One region of the Streptomyces sp. NPDC090442 genome, then DNA from elsewhere that is predicted to be linked to it. Evidence: predicted binding sites of a transcription regulator. Region 1 holds the regulator's gene; the other holds the start of a gene.
The links. Region 1 encodes HspR, which represses chaperone genes until heat shock. Its sites were predicted from a motif close to TTGAGNNNNNNNNNCTCAA; they were not measured.
Positions count from the first base shown of each region.

Region 2: the regulator HspR is predicted to act here: its motif matches at 4,519-4,537, upstream of lon (endopeptidase La).

Region 1 is NZ_JBIVXW010000138.1:1,298-9,497, forward strand. It holds gene ACIQU6_RS42930 (Uma2 family endonuclease) at 1-45, shown strand, start outside; gene ACIQU6_RS42935 (pyridoxamine 5'-phosphate oxidase family protein) at 88-492, shown strand; gene ACIQU6_RS42940 (hypothetical protein) at 1,003-1,407, shown strand; gene ACIQU6_RS42945 (heat shock protein transcriptional repressor HspR) at 1,502-1,957, opposite strand; gene dnaJ (molecular chaperone DnaJ) at 1,959-3,146, opposite strand; gene grpE (nucleotide exchange factor GrpE) at 3,192-3,878, opposite strand; gene dnaK (molecular chaperone DnaK) at 3,875-5,737, opposite strand; gene ACIQU6_RS42965 ((Fe-S)-binding protein) at 6,073-8,200, shown strand, end outside.
Region 2 is NZ_JBIVXW010000002.1:158,366-166,565, reverse strand. It holds gene ACIQU6_RS02545 (ATP-binding protein) at 1-810, opposite strand, end outside; gene ACIQU6_RS02540 (response regulator transcription factor) at 807-1,547, opposite strand; gene ACIQU6_RS02535 (spermidine synthase) at 1,661-2,404, opposite strand; gene ACIQU6_RS02530 (rhomboid-like protein) at 2,599-3,453, shown strand; gene ACIQU6_RS02525 (pentapeptide repeat-containing protein) at 3,551-4,411, shown strand; gene lon (endopeptidase La) at 4,560-7,025, shown strand; gene ACIQU6_RS02515 (lysozyme) at 7,097-7,957, opposite strand.

The DNA of each region.
Region 1 (8,200 bases):
CCCGCCCCCTTCTCCTTCGACCTGGAGACGGCCGAGTTCGTGTGACCGGACGGGGGCCGCTCTCCGGCCCCCAACTACCCTGGCCCCATGGCCCACGACCTGAGCGCACTGCCCCCCGAGTACCTCGCCTTCTGGGACGAGCACCTCATGTCGACCCTCACGACGCCGCGGGCCAACGGCACCCCGCACGTCGTCCCGGTCGGCGTCACCTACGACGCCGGGCAGCGGATCGCGCGGGTCATCACCCGCAAGGACAGCACCAAGGTCAAGAACGTCCTCGCCGCCGGCGCCGACGGGGCGCGGGTGGCGGTGTGCCAGGTGGACCGCCGCCGCTGGGCGACCCTGGAGGGCGTCGCCCGGGTGCGGACCGACGCGGAGGCGGTGGCCGACGCCGAGCGCCGGTACGCCGCACGGTACGGCCGGACCCCGTCGCCCAACCCGGACCGCGTGCTGATCGAGATCGCGGTGACCCGGGCCCTCGGGCGGGCCTGAGCGCCCCCGCCGACGCGCGCCCCACCACCCGGCGCGCCCGCGCACCACGCCCCGGTATCGGCCGTATGCCCGCCGACACGCCTGGCCGGTACGGGTACCGGGCGGCCCGGCCCGCCCACCAGGTCCGGACCTGGCCGAAACCGGACCGTTCAAGTCCGCTCCCGGGCCCCCAACTGGTACTCAAGAACGGCAGGAACCGAACACCTCCGCACATCCGTGAGCGGCATCGGACCTGTCCCGGGCAGAAAAGACGGCAGTGGGAGGCCGCATGGCGTCGGCACTACGCAGCACGACGACCGTTCCGCGCCCGCTGCCCAAGAAACGCACCGGGCGTCCCCGCCCGTCCGCCGAGAACTGCCCGCGCTGCGGCGGGCAGTTGGCCGTGAATCAGGACGGCTGGAAGATCTGCCACGCCTGCGGATATGCGTCGCCGCCCGGCGCCGCCCCTCCACCCCGGGCCCTTCGCGGGGGTATCGTCGCCCCCACAGTCGCCACGCCCCGGAGGGCACGATGAACTCGGTCCGAGTGACGGCGATCGCCTGCCTGATGCCGCTGTCCGAGCTGGACGAGGATCCGTTCCTGGTCGATGACCGCAGCCAGCACGCCATGTGCAAACAGTGGGCGGCAGCCCGTGACTACCGCCTGACCTGCCAGCTCAGCCTGCACCAACTGCGCGCCGACCACAGCGCGCTGTGGCACGACGTCGAGAAGGGCCTGGTCGACGTGTTCGTCGCGCCCAACCGCCGGGCACTGGAGTACGCCATCAACGGCGCCGACGAGTTCACCGAACGCTGCGCGGCGGCCGGCATCCGACTGGAGACCGCCGACCTGGACGAGCCGGTCTACACCCTGGCGATGAAGTCGCGGGTGCACCGGCGGCTGTCGATGCCCACCGCGGGCTACAACGGCTGCTGATCACAGGGGAGTTGGACGGGAACCGCCCGATGGGAACGCGCGAAGGGCCGGGGTGGCTGCGCCACCCCGGCCCTTCATCGCGTCGAGCGCGCCGTCACTCCGACGACCGCTTGGGCCGCCAGACGACCAACGCGCTGGTCTGCTGCACGTCCTGGTACGGCACCAGATCGCGGCGGTACGAGGCGTGCACCGCCGCCTCCCGCTGCCGCATCGTGCTGGCCGCGCCCTCCAGGGCGCCCTGGAGCTCGGCGACCCGCTGCTGGAGCGCCGCGACCTGGTTCTCCAGCTCGATGATGCGCTTGATGCCGGCGAGGTTGATGCCCTCCTCCTGCGACAACTGCTGGACGGTGCGGAGCAGTTCGATGTCGCGGGCGGAGTAGCGGCGGCCCCGCCCGGCCGTACGGTCGGGCGAGACCAGCCCCAGGCGGTCGTACTGCCGCAGGGTCTGCGGGTGCAGGCCGGAGAGCTGGGCCGCGACGGAGATGACGTACACCGGCGACTCATCGGTCAGTTCATACGGGTTACGACGCTGCCCGCCCCGGCTGTCCATCTCATGCTCCCTTCGCGGCCTGGAACAGCTCCGCCCGCGGGTCCGGGCCCGCGGTCGCCTCGCGATAGGACTCCAGCGCCTGCCTGGCCTGGTCGCCGAGGTCCTTGGGAACGACCACCTCTATGGTGACCAGCAGATCACCACGGGTGCCGTCCTTACGGGTCGCGCCCTTGCCGCGGGCCCGCATGGTGCGTCCGTTGGGCGTGCCGGCCGGCAGCTTGAGCGTGACCGGCGGGCCGCCCAGCGTCGGCACCTTGACCTCGCCGCCGAGCGCGGCCTCCGGGAAGGTGACCGGCACCGTGACGGTGAGGTTGTCGCCCTTGCGGCCGAAGACCGGGTGGGCCTCGACGTGGACGACCACGTAGAGGTCACCGGCCGGGCCGCCGTGCTCGCCCGGGGCGCCCTTGCCGCGCAGCCGGATGCGCTGCCCGTCGGAGACGCCCGCGGGGATGCGGACCTGCATCGTGCGGGCGCTGGACGCCCGGCCGCTGCCCTTGCAGATCTCGCAGGGCTCCTGCGCGATCAGGCCGCGGCCCTTGCAGTCGGCGCACGGGTCGGTGAGCGAGAAGCCGCCGCCCGCGCCCCGGCTGATCTGGCCGGTGCCGACACAGGTCGGGCAGACCCGCGGCGTACCGTTTTTGTCGCCGGTGCCCGAACACGCCTTGCAGGGCGCCTGGCTGGACATCCGCAGCGGGACCGTGGCCCCGTCGACCGCCTCGGTGAAGCTGAGCGTCACCTCGGACTCGATGTCCTGGCCGCGGCGCGGCTGCGTGCGGGTGCCGGTGCCGCCGCGGTTGAACAGGCCGCCGAAGACGTCCCCGAGCCCGCCGCCGAAACCGCCGGCACCGGAACCGGAACCGGAGCCGCCCGCGCCCCCGGCGCCCCCGAAGAGGTCGCCGAGGTCGAAGTTGAAGCTCCCGCCCCCGCCGGGGCCGGGCCGGAAGCCGCCGTTGCCGAACAGCGCCCGGGCCTCGTCGTACTCCTTGCGGCGCTTGGCGTCGCCGAGCACGTCGTTGGCCTCGGAGATCTCCTTGAAGCGCTCCTCGGCCTTGGCGTCGCCCTTGTTGGCGTCCGGGTGGTTCTCCCGGGCCAGCTTGCGGTACGCCTTCTTGATCTCCGCTTCGGTGGCGTCCTTGGGGACGCCGAGGACCTTGTAGTAGTCCTTCTCCACGAAGTCCTTGGTGCTCATCCTCGACGTCCCTCCTTCCGGACGGTTCTCGTTCCGGCCCGCACGTCAGCCCTCGTCCGGGCCACCGTTCTCCTTGTCCGCGGCCTCGGCACCCTCGGCTCCCTTACCGCCCTTGGCGCCCTTGGACTCCTCGTCGGAGGCCGACTTGGCGCCCTGCGCACCCGGCTGCGGCTCGGCGACCGCGACCCGCGCGGGGCGGATCGTGCGCTCACCGATGCGATACCCGGGCTGCAGGATGGCGACGCATGTCGTCTCCGTGACATCGGGCGCGTAGGAGTGCATCAGCGCTTCGTGGATCGTCGGGTCGAAGGGCTCGCCCTCCTTGCCGAACTGCTGCAGACCCAGCTTGGCCGCCACCATCTCCAGCGATTCGGCCACCGACTTGAAGCCGCCGACCAACTCGCCGTGCTCCCGGGCCCGACCGATGTCGTCGAGCACCGGCAGGAGCTCGGAGAGCAGGTTGGCGACCGCGATCTCCTTGACCGACACGCGGTCCCGCTCCACCCGGCGGCGGTAGTTCTGGTACTCCGCCTGGAGGCGCTGGAGGTCGGTGGTGCGCTCGTTGAGAGCGGTGCGCACCTGGTCCAACTGAGCCGTCAGACTTGCGTCCTGGACGTCCCCGGCCGGGGCCGAGCCCGCCTTGTCGGCGGACTCGGCCGGTGCCGCGTCTTCGGGGGCGGCATCGGAAGGGACGTCGGGCTTCTCCTCGAAGCCCGGGGTCTCCTCCGTCACGCCGCACCGTCCTTCTTGGGCTTCTCGTCGTCGACGATCTCGGCGTCCACGACGTCGTCCTCGGCCTTGGCCTGCTGCTGACCGCCGGCCTGGGCGCCCTCGGCACCGGCCGCGCCCTGGGCCGCCTGCGCGTCGGCGTACATGGCCTGGCCCAGCTTCTGGGAGACCGCGGCGACCTTCTCGGACGCGGTCTTGATCTCGGCCGTGTCCTCGCCCTTGAGCTTCTCCTTGAGCTCGCCGACGGCGGTCTCGACCTCGGTCTTGACCTCGGCGGGCACCTTGTCCTCGTTGTCCTTGAGGAACTTCTCGGTCTGGTAGACCAGTTGCTCGCCCTGGTTGCGGGTCTCGGCGGCCTCGCGACGCTGGTGGTCCTCCTCCGCGTAGCGCTCGGCCTCCTCACGCATGCGGTCGACCTCGTCCTTCGGGAGCGACGAACCGCCGGTGACGGTCATCTTCTGCTCCTTGCCCGTGCCCAGGTCCTTGGCGGTCACGTGCATGATGCCGTTGGCGTCGATGTCGAAGGAGACCTCGATCTGCGGGACGCCGCGGGGCGCCGGCGGCAGGCCGGTCAGCTCGAACATCCCGAGCTTCTTGTTGTACGCCGCGATCTCGCGCTCGCCCTGGTAGACCTGGATCTGCACGGACGGCTGGTTGTCCTCGGCCGTCGTGAAGATCTCCGAACGCTTCGTCGGGATCGTGGTGTTGCGCTCGATCAGCTTGGTCATGATGCCGCCCTTGGTCTCGATACCGAGGGACAGCGGGGTGACGTCCAGCAGCAGGACGTCCTTGACCTCACCCTTGAGCACACCGGCCTGGAGGCTGGCGCCCATGGCGACGACCTCGTCCGGGTTGACGCCCTTGTTGGCCTCCTTGCCGCCGGTCAGCTCCTTGACGAGCTCGGCGACGGCGGGCATCCGGGTCGAGCCGCCGACCAGGACCACGTGGTCGATCTCGGACAGCGAGATGCCGGCGTCCTTGATCACGTTGTGGAACGGGGTCTTGCAGCGGTCGAGCAGGTCCGAGGTGAGCTGCTGGAACTGCGAGCGCGTGAGCTTCTCGTCCAGGTGCAGCGGGCCCTCGGCGGAGGCGGTGATGTAGGGCAGGTTGATCGTCGTCTCGCTGGACGAGGACAGCTCGATCTTCGCCTTCTCGGCGGCCTCGCGCAGGCGCTGGAGCGCCATCTTGTCCTTGGCGAGGTCGACGCCGTGGCCGTTGTTGAACTGCTTGACCAGGTAGTCGACGACGCGCTGGTCCCAGTCGTCACCACCGAGGTGGTTGTCACCGTTGGTGGCCTTCACCTCGACGACGCCGTCACCGATCTCCAGCAGCGACACGTCGAAGGTGCCACCGCCGAGGTCGAAGACGAGAATGGTCTGGTCTTCCTTCTCCAGGCCGTAGGCCAGGGCGGCGGCGGTGGGCTCGTTGACGATGCGCAGGACGTTGAGGCCCGCGATCTCACCGGCCTCCTTGGTGGCCTGGCGCTCGGAGTCGTTGAAGTACGCCGGGACGGTGATGACCGCGTCGGTGACCTTCTCGCCGAGGTAGGACTCCGCGTCCCGCTTCAGCTTCTGCAGGATGAACGCAGAGATCTGCTGCGGGTTGAAGTCCTTCTCGTCGATGTTGATCTTCCAGTCGGTGCCCATGTGGCGCTTGACCGACCGGATCGTCCGCTCGACGTTGGTCACCGCCTGGCGCTTGGCGACCTCGCCGACCAGCACCTCGCCGTTCTTGGCGAAGGCGACGACGGACGGCGTGGTCCTGGCGCCCTCGGCGTTGGTGATGACGGTGGGCTCACCGCCTTCGAGAACACTGACGACGGAGTTAGTCGTGCCCAGGTCGATGCCGACCGCACGTGCCATTTCGATTCCTCCAGCTAACTTGAGTGGAACAGGCTCAAGCGTGCAGCACCCGAGCGAACCTGTCAACAGACCTGAGTCAGAGCCACTCAACTTTTATGGGGCGCTTGTCCTCACCAGACCCTTCGGGAGGACGCCGGCGCCCGCGCGACGGTTGCGTGCGCGACACAGATCACCGGCCGGGCGGCTTCATGGGGCCCGGAATACTGGGTAACCTCAGCGCAGACCCGAAAAGTTACCGCTTAGTAGTTCCGCTCAGATCCCGGCGGCCCGGCCGCTTCCGATCACGCGGAGCGCCTTCAGATTTCGCCCGCTCTCGCAGGTTCGAGGAGCCTCCCATGCAACTCGCCGCGATCATCGTGTCGCTGGTCCTAATCGCGGTCGGCGTCGCGCTGTTCGGCCGTGCCATCCTGCAGATCTTCCGCCAGGTCCGACTCGGCCAGCCCGTGCCCGCCGGCACCCGCACCGACGAGCCCGTGCAGCGCACGGTCACCGTGGCCAAGGAGTTCGTCGGCCACACCCGGATGAACCGCTGGGGCGTCATCGGCGTGGCCCACTGGTTCGTGGCGGTGGGCTTCCTGTCCCTGCTGCTGACGATCGTCAACGCCATCGGGCAGCTCTTCAAGGCCGACTGGATCCTGCCGGTGATCGGCAACTGGCTCCCCTGGGAGCTGTGGGTCGAGGGCATGGGCACCCTGACGACCGTGGGCATCCTCGTCCTGATCGCCGTCCGGCAGCTCAACCGGCCGGGCGGCGCGGGCCGCAAGTCCCGCTTCGCCGGCTCCAACACGGGCCAGGCGTACTTCGTCGAGGCCGTCATCCTCATCGTCGGCATCTGCATCGTGTCGCTGCACGCCCTGGAGGGCGCCCAGCACGGCGTCGACCACTACGAGGCGGCGTACTTCGTCACGTACCCCCTGGTCGCGGTCTTCAAGGGGCTGAGCCTGGGCACGCTGCAGAACCTCACCTACTTCTTCGCCGGTCTGAAGATCGCGACCTCCTTCATCTGGATGATCACGGTCGCCCTGAAGACCGACATGGGCGTGGCCTGGCACCGCTTCCTGGCCTTCCCCAACATCTGGTTCAAGCGCGAGGCGGACGGCGGCACGGCGCTCGGCGCGCTCCAGCCGATGGTCTCGGCCGGCAAGCCGATCGACTTCGAAGACCCGGGCGAGGACGACCAGTTCGGCGTCTCGCAGATCGAGCACTTCTCGTGGAAGGGCCTGCTGGACTTCTCCACCTGCACCGAGTGCGGCCGCTGCCAGTCGCAGTGCCCCGCGTGGAACACCGGCAAGCCGCTCTCCCCCAAGCTGCTGATCATGTCGCTGCGCGACCACGCGCACGCCAAGGCCCCGTACCTGCTCGCCGGCGGCGGCAAGGACGCGGAGGGCACCGAGAAGGCGACCGAGGAGCAGCTCAAGGACGTCCCCGCGGCCGCCCTCGCCGAGGCCGAGCGCCCGCTGATCGGCACCCTCGAAGCGAACGGCGTCATCGACCCGGACGTGCTGTGGTCCTGCACCACCTGCGGCGCCTGCGTCGAGCAGTGCCCGGTGGACATCGAGCACGTCGACCACATCGTCGACATGCGCCGCTACCAGGTCATGATCGAGTCCTCGTTCCCGTCCGAGGCGGGCACGATGCTCAAGAACCTGGAGAAGAAGGGCAACCCCTGGGGCCTGGCCAAGAAGCAGCGGCTGGCCTGGACCAAGGAGGTCGACTTCGAGGTCCCGGTCGTCGGCAAGGACGTCGAGGACCTCACCGAGGTCGACTACCTCTACTGGGTCGGCTGCGCCGGCGCCCTGGAGGACCGCGCCAAGAAGACGACGAAGGCGTTCGCCGAGCTCCTCCACATCGCGGGCGTGAAGTTCGCGATCATGGGCGGCGACGAGGCGTGCACCGGTGACTCCGCCCGCCGCATGGGCAACGAGTTCCTCTTCCAGCAGCTCGGCCAGCAGAACGTCGAGGCCCTGAACATGGCCTTCGGCGAGGACGGCGAGGACGAGTCGACGAAGAAGCCCAAGTCGTCGAAGAAGATCGTCGCGACCTGCCCGCACTGCCTGAACACCCTCGGCAACGAGTACCCGCAGCTCGGCGGCGACTACGAGGTCATCCACCACACGCAGTTGCTCCAGCACCTCGTCGACGAGGGCAAGTTGATCCCGGTCACCCCGGTCGAGGGCCTGATCACCTACCACGACCCGTGCTACCTGGGCCGCCACAACAAGATCTACACGCCGCCGCGCGAGATCATCGACAAGGTCCCGGGCCTGCGGAACGAGGAGATGCACCGCCACAAGGAGCGCGGCTTCTGCTGCGGCGCCGGTGGCGCCCGGATGTGGATGGAGGAGCGGATCGGCAAGCGCATCAACGACGAACGCGTCGATGAGGCCCTGTCGTTGAACCCCGACATCGTCTCCACCGCCTGCCCGTTCTGCCTGGTCATGCTGACCGACTCGGTCAACGGCA
Region 2 (8,200 bases), on a different contig from region 1:
GTTGTCGATGAGGTTGGCGACGACCTGGTGGAGCCGCTCGGCGTCGGCGTACGCGGTCAGCTCCGGCGGGGAGACGTCGAGGTGGAGGTGGACGTCGGCGCGGGCGTGGGTGCCGGAGCCGGTGACGCCGGAGAGGGTGGAGGCGCCGCGGCTCATGTTGGCCTCCTTGAGCACTCCGGACAGGTACGGCCAGACCTCGAAGCGCCGGGCGTGCAGCGGGACCACGCCGTTGTCCAGACGGGACAGGTCCAGCAGGTGCTCCACCAGGCGGCCCAGGCGTTCGGTCTGCTTCAGGGCCGTGCGCATGGTGTCCGAGTCCGGCTCGCAGACGCCGTCGACGACGTTCTCCAGCACCGCGCGCAGCGCCGCGATGGGGGTGCGCAACTCGTGCGAGACGTTGGCGACGAGTTCCTTGCGGTGGGTGTCGACCGCCTCCAGGTCGGCGGCCATGCGGTTGAAGGCGTCGGCCAGGTCGCCGAACTCGTCGCGGCGGCCGGCGCGCACCCGGCGGGTGTAGTCGCCGTGCGCCATCGCCCTGGTCACCTCGGTCATCTCGCCGAGCGGGGCGGTCAGGCCGGTGGCCACGAACTGGGTGATCAACAGCGAGGCGATGATCGAGAAGACCGTGATCACCCGCAGCTCGGTCGCCGAGTGCATCGCCACGAACACCAGGAGTGTGGTGATGATCACCGAGACGATCACCAGCGCGCCGAGCGCGGCCTTGACGGAGCGGTAGGGGTCCAGCGGCCGCAACGCCTCCCAGAACCGGTCCCACAGGTCCCGTGCGCGCGGCCGCCACCGAAGCGTCATGCCGGCGGGGTCTCCAGGGCGTACCCGACGCCGTGGACCGTGCGGATGCGCTCGGCGCCGATCTTGCGGCGCAGCGCCTTGATGTGGCTGTCGACCGTGCGCGTGCCGGAGGCGTCCGCCCAGTCCCAGACCTCGGCCAGCAACTGCTCGCGGGAGAGCACCGCGCGCGGGGTGTTCGCCAGGCAGACCAGCAGGTCGAACTCGGTGGGGGTGAGGTGGACGTCGGCGCCGCGCACCCGGACCCGGCGCTGGGCGTGGTCGATCTCCAGCTCGCCGAGCCGCAGGATGCCGCTGCGCGGGGTGTGCGCGGCCAGCGCGGCCCGCTCGACCCGGCGCAGCAGCACGTGCACCCGGGCGGCCAGTTCCCGCATGGAGAACGGCTTGGTCATGTAGTCGTCGGCGCCGACGCCGAGGCCGACCAGCATGTCGGTCTCGTCGTCCCGGGCGGTGAGCATCATCACCGGCACCGGGCGCTGCGCCTGCACCCGGCGGCACACCTCCAGGCCGTCGAAGCCCGGCAGCATCACGTCGAGGACGAGCAGATCGGGCTGCCACGCCTCGGCGGTGTCCACCGCCGCCGGGCCGTCGGTGGCCGTCTGCACCTGGAAGCCCTCGGCGCGCAGCCGGGCCGCGATGGCGTCGACGATCGTCGGATCGTCCTCCACGACCAGCACCCGGCGCTGGGCGCCCGGCGTGGCCGCGGTGGTGCCGCCCTGGGTTGTCTGAGTCTGGTCCATCGCCCGCCCCTGCATGTGCCCTTGCGTGGTCGCGTCTTGCCTGCGTGGTCGCGTCTTGTCGCGTCGTGCTGGGCAGCAGCGTAAGGGCATGATGTGACAGTCGGCTACGCGCCCTACGCGCACCGGAGCGCCAGGTGGACAACGTCCGGGACGCCTCGGGCAACCGGGATCTCTTCGGTCCGTACGCCCCCGAATCCGGCGTTTTCCAGCGCCCGTTCGAACGCCGGGGACGGCCGGGCCGACCACACCGCGAGCACCCCGCCGTCGGTCAGCGCGGCGCGGCAGGCGGCCAGTCCGGCGGGGGAGTAGAGGGCGTCGTTGTCGTCGGTGACGGTCCAGTCGGGGCCGTTGTCGATGTCCAAGCACAGGGCGTCGTAAGGGCGTTGGGCGGCGTCGGTACGCAGGTGGGCCAGCAGGTCGGCGTGCAGGACCGCGGTGCGCGGGTCGGCCAGCGCCGGCCCGGAGACCGTGGCCAGCGGGCCGGCGCGGTGCCAGTCGATCACCGCCGCCTCCCGCTCGGCGACCGCGATCCGGCCCCAGCGCGGCTCGGCGGCCGCCCGGGCCAGCGAGAAGCCCACGCCCAGCCCGCCGATCAGCACCGCGGGGCGGGGTCGGTCCGGCGGCAGCGCGGCGAGCGCCGCGTCGACCAGCAGCCGCTCCGAACGCCCGTCGGAGGTGTCCATCAGGAAGCAGCCGTTGGCGATGATCTCGTAGACCGGACCGCCCTCCCCGGGGGCCGCCCCGACCGGGTCGCGCTGCCGGAGCACCACCTCCCCGTGGGGGCCCTCGCGACGGTCCAGGGTGCGTACGGCCGGCTCGGCGCCGGCGTGCGGATGCCAGGGGTGAACGGGAGCCATGCGGCCATCTTTAGCAACGTCCCCTCTAGCCGGTCCACCGACGGCGGGCGGCGCCGCCGGGCGGGGGCGGGGCAACGCCGGTGCACCGCACGGGGGTTGCCGGCCGTGACGGATATCACTCACATAGCTGACTCATGGGTTGGCCGGGCACAGTGGGTCGCGAACGGAGCGCGGGGGCGGGGAGAGGACCTGGGATGACGAGTGTGGCGGAGCCGGTCGGCGGCGCCCGGGTCGGCGACGGGGTGGACCCGGCCGCGGCCGGCCCCGGCGGCGCGGCCCCGGTGCTGCTCGCCGGTGTGCCCCGCCAGCGCGGGGAGGCGGCCGCGGCCGTCCCCGACCCGGTGGACGCCCCGGCCCGCCGCCCCCGGCAGGCCCTGCGTCCCTGGCGGCTGCTCCCCACCCCCACCGGCACCCCCTTCACCTTCTGCTACGCGCTGCTGCTCCTGGCCACCTCGTTCTACGCCGACCACGGCAACCCCTCGGAGGTCGCCGCGCTGCTCCAGGGCTCCAGTACGGACGTGACCCACCTCGCGCAGGCGCCGCTGCTGGTGCTGGTCGCCAGCGCGCTGTGGATAGCCGGCGGGGTGACCTCCGGGTTCGCGCTCGTCTTCCTGTTCGTGGTGACCGCCCTGGAGCGGCGGATCGGCGGGGTGCGCACCGCGGTGGTGTTCTTCGGCGGCCATGCGCTGGCCACCCTCGCCACCGAGATGCCGGTGGGCTTCTCGGTCGCCGCCGGGTCGCTGCCGGACAGCTCGCTGCACCGCCTCGACTACGGGATCAGCTTCGGCGTGATGACCTGTATCGGGGCGCTGGCCGGGCTGTTGCCCGCCTGGGCGCGCTGGCCCCTGGTGGCCGCGGCCGGCTACCAGGCGGTGGCCGGGCTGCTCAACTCGTCGGACCCGATGACCGATTGGGGCCATCTGCTCTCGCTCGTCCTGGGCCTGACCGCCTGGCCGCTGCTGTGGCACTGGCGGGCGCAGCGCTCCGGGCCCGCCCCGCTGCTGGGCGACCTGGGCCACCCGGCGCTGCGGGCGCCCCGGACGCCCTGACCCCGACCCGTCCGCCGACGGCGCCGATCCCGGAGAATGGGGCCTCTCGCGGGCGCCGCAACGGAAGAGCGACCGCCGGCCGCAGGAGCTTGAGAACGTGTCGCACGAGCGCCGCCCCGCCCAGGACCGCGCGTCCACCCCGCCGCAGGCCCCGGAGGCCGACCGGCTGCCGCTGCTCTCCGACTGCGGGAGCTGCTTCGGGCTGTGCTGCGTGGCGCTGCCGTTCGCCCGGTCCGCGGACTTCGCGCTGGACAAGGAGGCCGGGCGGCCGTGCCCCAACCTGGCGACCGACTTCCGCTGCGGCATCCACCGGGACCTGCGGCAGCGCGGCTTCTCCGGCTGCACGGTCTTCGAGTGCTTCGGCGCCGGGCAGAAGGTCTCCCAGGTCACCTTCGAGGGGCGGGACTGGCGGAGCGCGCCCGAGGCCGCCCGGCCGATGTTCGACGCGTTCGCCGTGATGCGCCAACTCCACGAGCTGCTCTGGTACCTCACGGAGGCGGTGGCGCTGCCCGCGGCCCACCCGGTGCGGGAGGAGCTGCGCTCCGCCCTGGAGAAGACCGAGCGGCTGACCCTGGGGACCGCCGAGGAGCTGGCCGCGGTGGACGTGGCCGGGCACCGCGGCGAGGTCAACGTCCTGCTGCTGCGGGTCAGCGAGGCGGTCCGGGCGAAGGTGCCGGGCCGTAAGAAGGAGCGGCGGGGCGCGGACCTGATGGGGGCCCGGCTGAAGGGCGCCGACCTGCGGGGCGCCAACCTCCGCGGCGCGTATCTGATCGCCGCCGACCTGCGGGACGCGGACCTGCGGAGCGCGGACATGATCGGCGCCGACCTCCGGGACGCCGATCTGCGCGGCGCCGACCTCACCGACGGCCTCTTCCTGACGCAGGCCCAGATGAACGCCGCCCGGGGCGATGCGCGCACCCGGCTGCCGCGGGGGCTGCACCGCCCCGCCCACTGGTAGCGGCACCCCTCCCGCAGGGCCCATGCGCCCTGCCCCGTCACCGAGTTGCCCCACGCCGATCGCTCACAGCGAACAGATGGCGGGGAACAACCGTCGGCTCCCCGGCATTGAGTGGGTAAAGCTCAACTTGCTTGCCGAAGGGGAGATCATGACTGCTGAGCCGGCGTCCACACCGCTCACCCTGCCCGTGCTGCCCCTCGACGACGAGGTCGTCCTGCCCGGCATGGTGGTGCCCCTGGACCTGTCCGACGCCGAGGTGCGCGCCGCGGTGGAGGCCGCCCAGGCCGCCGCCCCGTCGGGCACCAAGCCGCGGGTGCTGCTGGTGCCGCGGATCGACGGGACGTACGCGGCGATCGGCACGCTCGGGCGGATCGAGCAGGTCGGCCGGTTGTCCGACGGCGACCCGGGCGCCCTGATCCGGGGCCTGGGCCGGGTGCGGATCGGCTCCGGCACCACCGGGCCGGGCGCCGCGCTCTGGGTCGAGGGCACCACCGTCGAGGAGCAGGCCCCCGAGCCCCCGCCGGGCGCGGTCGCCGAACTCGTCACGGAATACAAGGCGTTGGCCACGAGCTGGCTGCGCAAGCGCGGCGCCTGGCAGGTCGTCGACCGGGTCACCGGCATCGACGACGTCCCCACGCTCGCCGACAACGCCGGCTACCTGCCCTTCCTCGCCGTCGAGCAGAAGCTCCAACTCCTGGAGACCGCCGACCCGGTGGCCCGCCTGAAGTACGCCATCGAGGTCCTGCGCTCCCACCTGGCCGAGCAGGACGTCGCCGAGTCCATCGCCAAGGACGTCCAGGAGGGCGTCGACAAACAGCAGCGGGAGTTCCTGCTGCGGCGCCAACTGGAGGCGGTCCGCAAGGAACTGGCCCAGCTCAACGGCGACCCGGAGGACGAGGGCGACGACTACCGCGCCCGGGTCGAGGGCGCCGACCTGCCGGAGGAGGTGCGCAAGGCCGCCCTCAAGGAGGTCGACAAGCTGGAGCGGGCCAGCGACCAGAGCCCCGAGGGCAGTTGGATCCGCACCTGGCTGGACACCGTCCTGGAGCTGCCCTGGAACGAGCGCACCGAGGACGCCTACGACATCGCCGGCGCCAAGGCCGTGCTGGATGCCGACCACGCCGGACTGGAGGACGTCAAGGAGCGGATCACCGAGTACCTGGCGGTCCGCAAGCGGCGGTCCGAGCGCGGGCTCGGGCTCGTCGGGGGGCGGTCCAAGGGGGCGTCGCGCAGCGATTCCGGCCGGGGCGGTGGCGGGCGACGGGCGGGCGGCGCCGTGCTGGCGCTCGTCGGGCCGCCCGGGGTCGGCAAGACCTCGCTCGGCGAGTCCGTGGCGCGCGCCATGGGGCGGAAGTTCGTCCGGGTCGCGCTCGGCGGCGTCCGGGACGAGGCGGAGATCCGCGGCCACCGGCGCACCTACGTCGGCGCGCTCCCCGGCCGGATCGTGCGGGCCGTCAAGGAGGCCGGCTCGATGAACCCGGTCGTCCTCCTGGACGAGATCGACAAGGTGGGCTCCGACTACCGGGGCGACCCGGCCGCCGCCCTGCTGGAGGTGCTGGACCCGGCGCAGAACCACACCTTCCGGGACCACTACCTGGAGGTCGAACTGGACCTGTCCGACGTGGTGTTCCTGGCCACCGCCAACGTCCTGGAGGCGATCCCGGAGCCGCTGCTGGACCGGATGGAGCTGGTCCGGCTCGACGGCTACACCGAGGACGAGAAGGTCGTCATCGCCCGCGACCACCTGGTGCCGCGCCAACTGGAGCGCGCCGGGCTGGCGGCGGACGAGGTCACCGTCGAGGACGCCGCGCTGCGCCGGCTGGCCGGCGAGTACACCCGCGAGGCCGGCGTGCGGAACCTGGAGCGGTCGATCGCCCGGCTGCTGCGCAAGGTGGCCGCCCAGCACGAACTGGGCGAGCGGAAGCTGCCGTTCACCGTCGGCGCCGACCAGCTGCGGTCGCTCATCGGGCGCCCGCACCACACCCCGGAGTCGGCGCAGGACCCCGCCGAGCGGCGGACCGCGGTGCCCGGCGTGGTCACCGGCCTCGCGGTCACCGGGGCCGGCGGCGACGTGCTCTACGTGGAGGCGTCGCTGGCCGATCCGGAGACCGGCGCCTCCGGGCTCCAGTTGACCGGTCAGCTCGGCGACGTGATGAAGGAGTCGGCGCACATCGCGCTGTCCTTCCTGCGCTCGCACGGCGCCGAACTGGAGCTCCCGGTGGGTGACTTGAAGGAGCGCGGCGTCCATCTGCACGTCCCGGCCGGCGCCGTCCCCAAGGACGGGCCCAGCGCGGGCATCACGATGACCACCGCGCTGGCCTCGCTGCTGTCGGGTCGCCAGGTCCGCCCGGACGTCGCGATGACCGGCGAGGTCTCGCTGACCGGGCGGGTGCTGCCGATCGGCGGCGTCAAGCAGAAGCTGCTGGCGGCGCACCGCGCCGGCATCGCCACCGTGATCATCCCCAAGCGCAACGAGCCCGACCTGGACGACGTCCCGGCCGAGATCCTCGAAGCGCTGGAGGTGCACCCGGTCGCGGACGTGCGGCAGGTGCTGGAACTGGCCCTGACGCCGGCCGGGAACGGGGAGCGGCCCGAGGTCCCGGTGGCGGCGTAGGAGCCGGGCGACGGTGCGGCGGAGGCCGGCCCGTCCCCCTGCGCGGGAGGACGGGCCGGCCCGCCGTGCGGTCAGCCGTCGGCCAGCGCCTGGAGGCGGTCGTACGCCCCGTTGAAGCGGTTGTGGTCACCGACCGTCGGGCCGGTCGAGGTGTACTGCCAGATGGTGTGGAAGCCCCAGCCGGCCGGGAGTTCGCCGACCGAGGAGCCGTAGCGCGGGACCCACAGCGGGTTGCTGCTCCCGAACGCGGCGGAGTTGCCGGTGCACTGCTTCCACCAGTTGGTGGAGGTGTAGAGCACCGCGTCCCGCCCGGTGCGCGCCTTGTAGGTGGCGAACCAGTCCTTCATCCAGTTCACCAGCCCCGCGGCGCTCAGCCCGTAACAGGTGGCGCCGTAGGGGTTGTACTCCATGTCCAGTGCGCCGGGCAGGGTCTTGCCGTCCTTGGACCAACCGCCGCCGTGGGCGACGAAGTAGGTGGCCTGGGCGGCGCCGCTGGAGGTGTCGGGCGTCGCGAAGTGGTAGGCGCCGCGGATCATGCCGGAGTTGTAGGAGCCGTTGTACTGCTGGGCGAAGGAGGGGTTGGTGTAGCTGGTCGACTCCGTGGCCTTGACGTAGGCGAACTTCACGCCGGCGGCCCACAGCGTCGGCCAGGCGACGCTGCCGTTGTGGCTGCTGACGTCGACGCCCTCGACGGACGCGGTCAGCGAGGGCGGCGGCAGCACGCCGCCCTTGCCGCCCTCGTGCTTGGCGATCTGGGAGCCGGCCCAGTCCTGTTCGGGGTGGGAGGGCTCGGGGGCGCGCCGGGCGGCCGCGGCGCCGGCCGTGCCGGGCAGGCCGACGAGGAGGGAGACGGTCGTGAGCAGGATCCCGGCCACGGCCGCGCGGGAGCGCGCGGGGCGGTGGGTGGGGGAGCCGGATCTGAGCACGGGCATTACGTGCCTCCATAGATCTCGGTGGATCTCGGTGGATCCCGGTCCGATGGGGGAAATCCGATGGAGCAGACGTGACCTTTTGAGGGGGAGGTATCGGCGCCACGCTTGGTGTGGCCATGCCAGAACTGACGATACGCGCGTAGACCCCCGTGGTAAAAGGGGTGCGCGGACCGCCGTTGGTCCCATCCTGCGAAATACTGTCCCAACTGCGGTTCCGCCGGGCCGGGAAGGAAATCTCCCGGC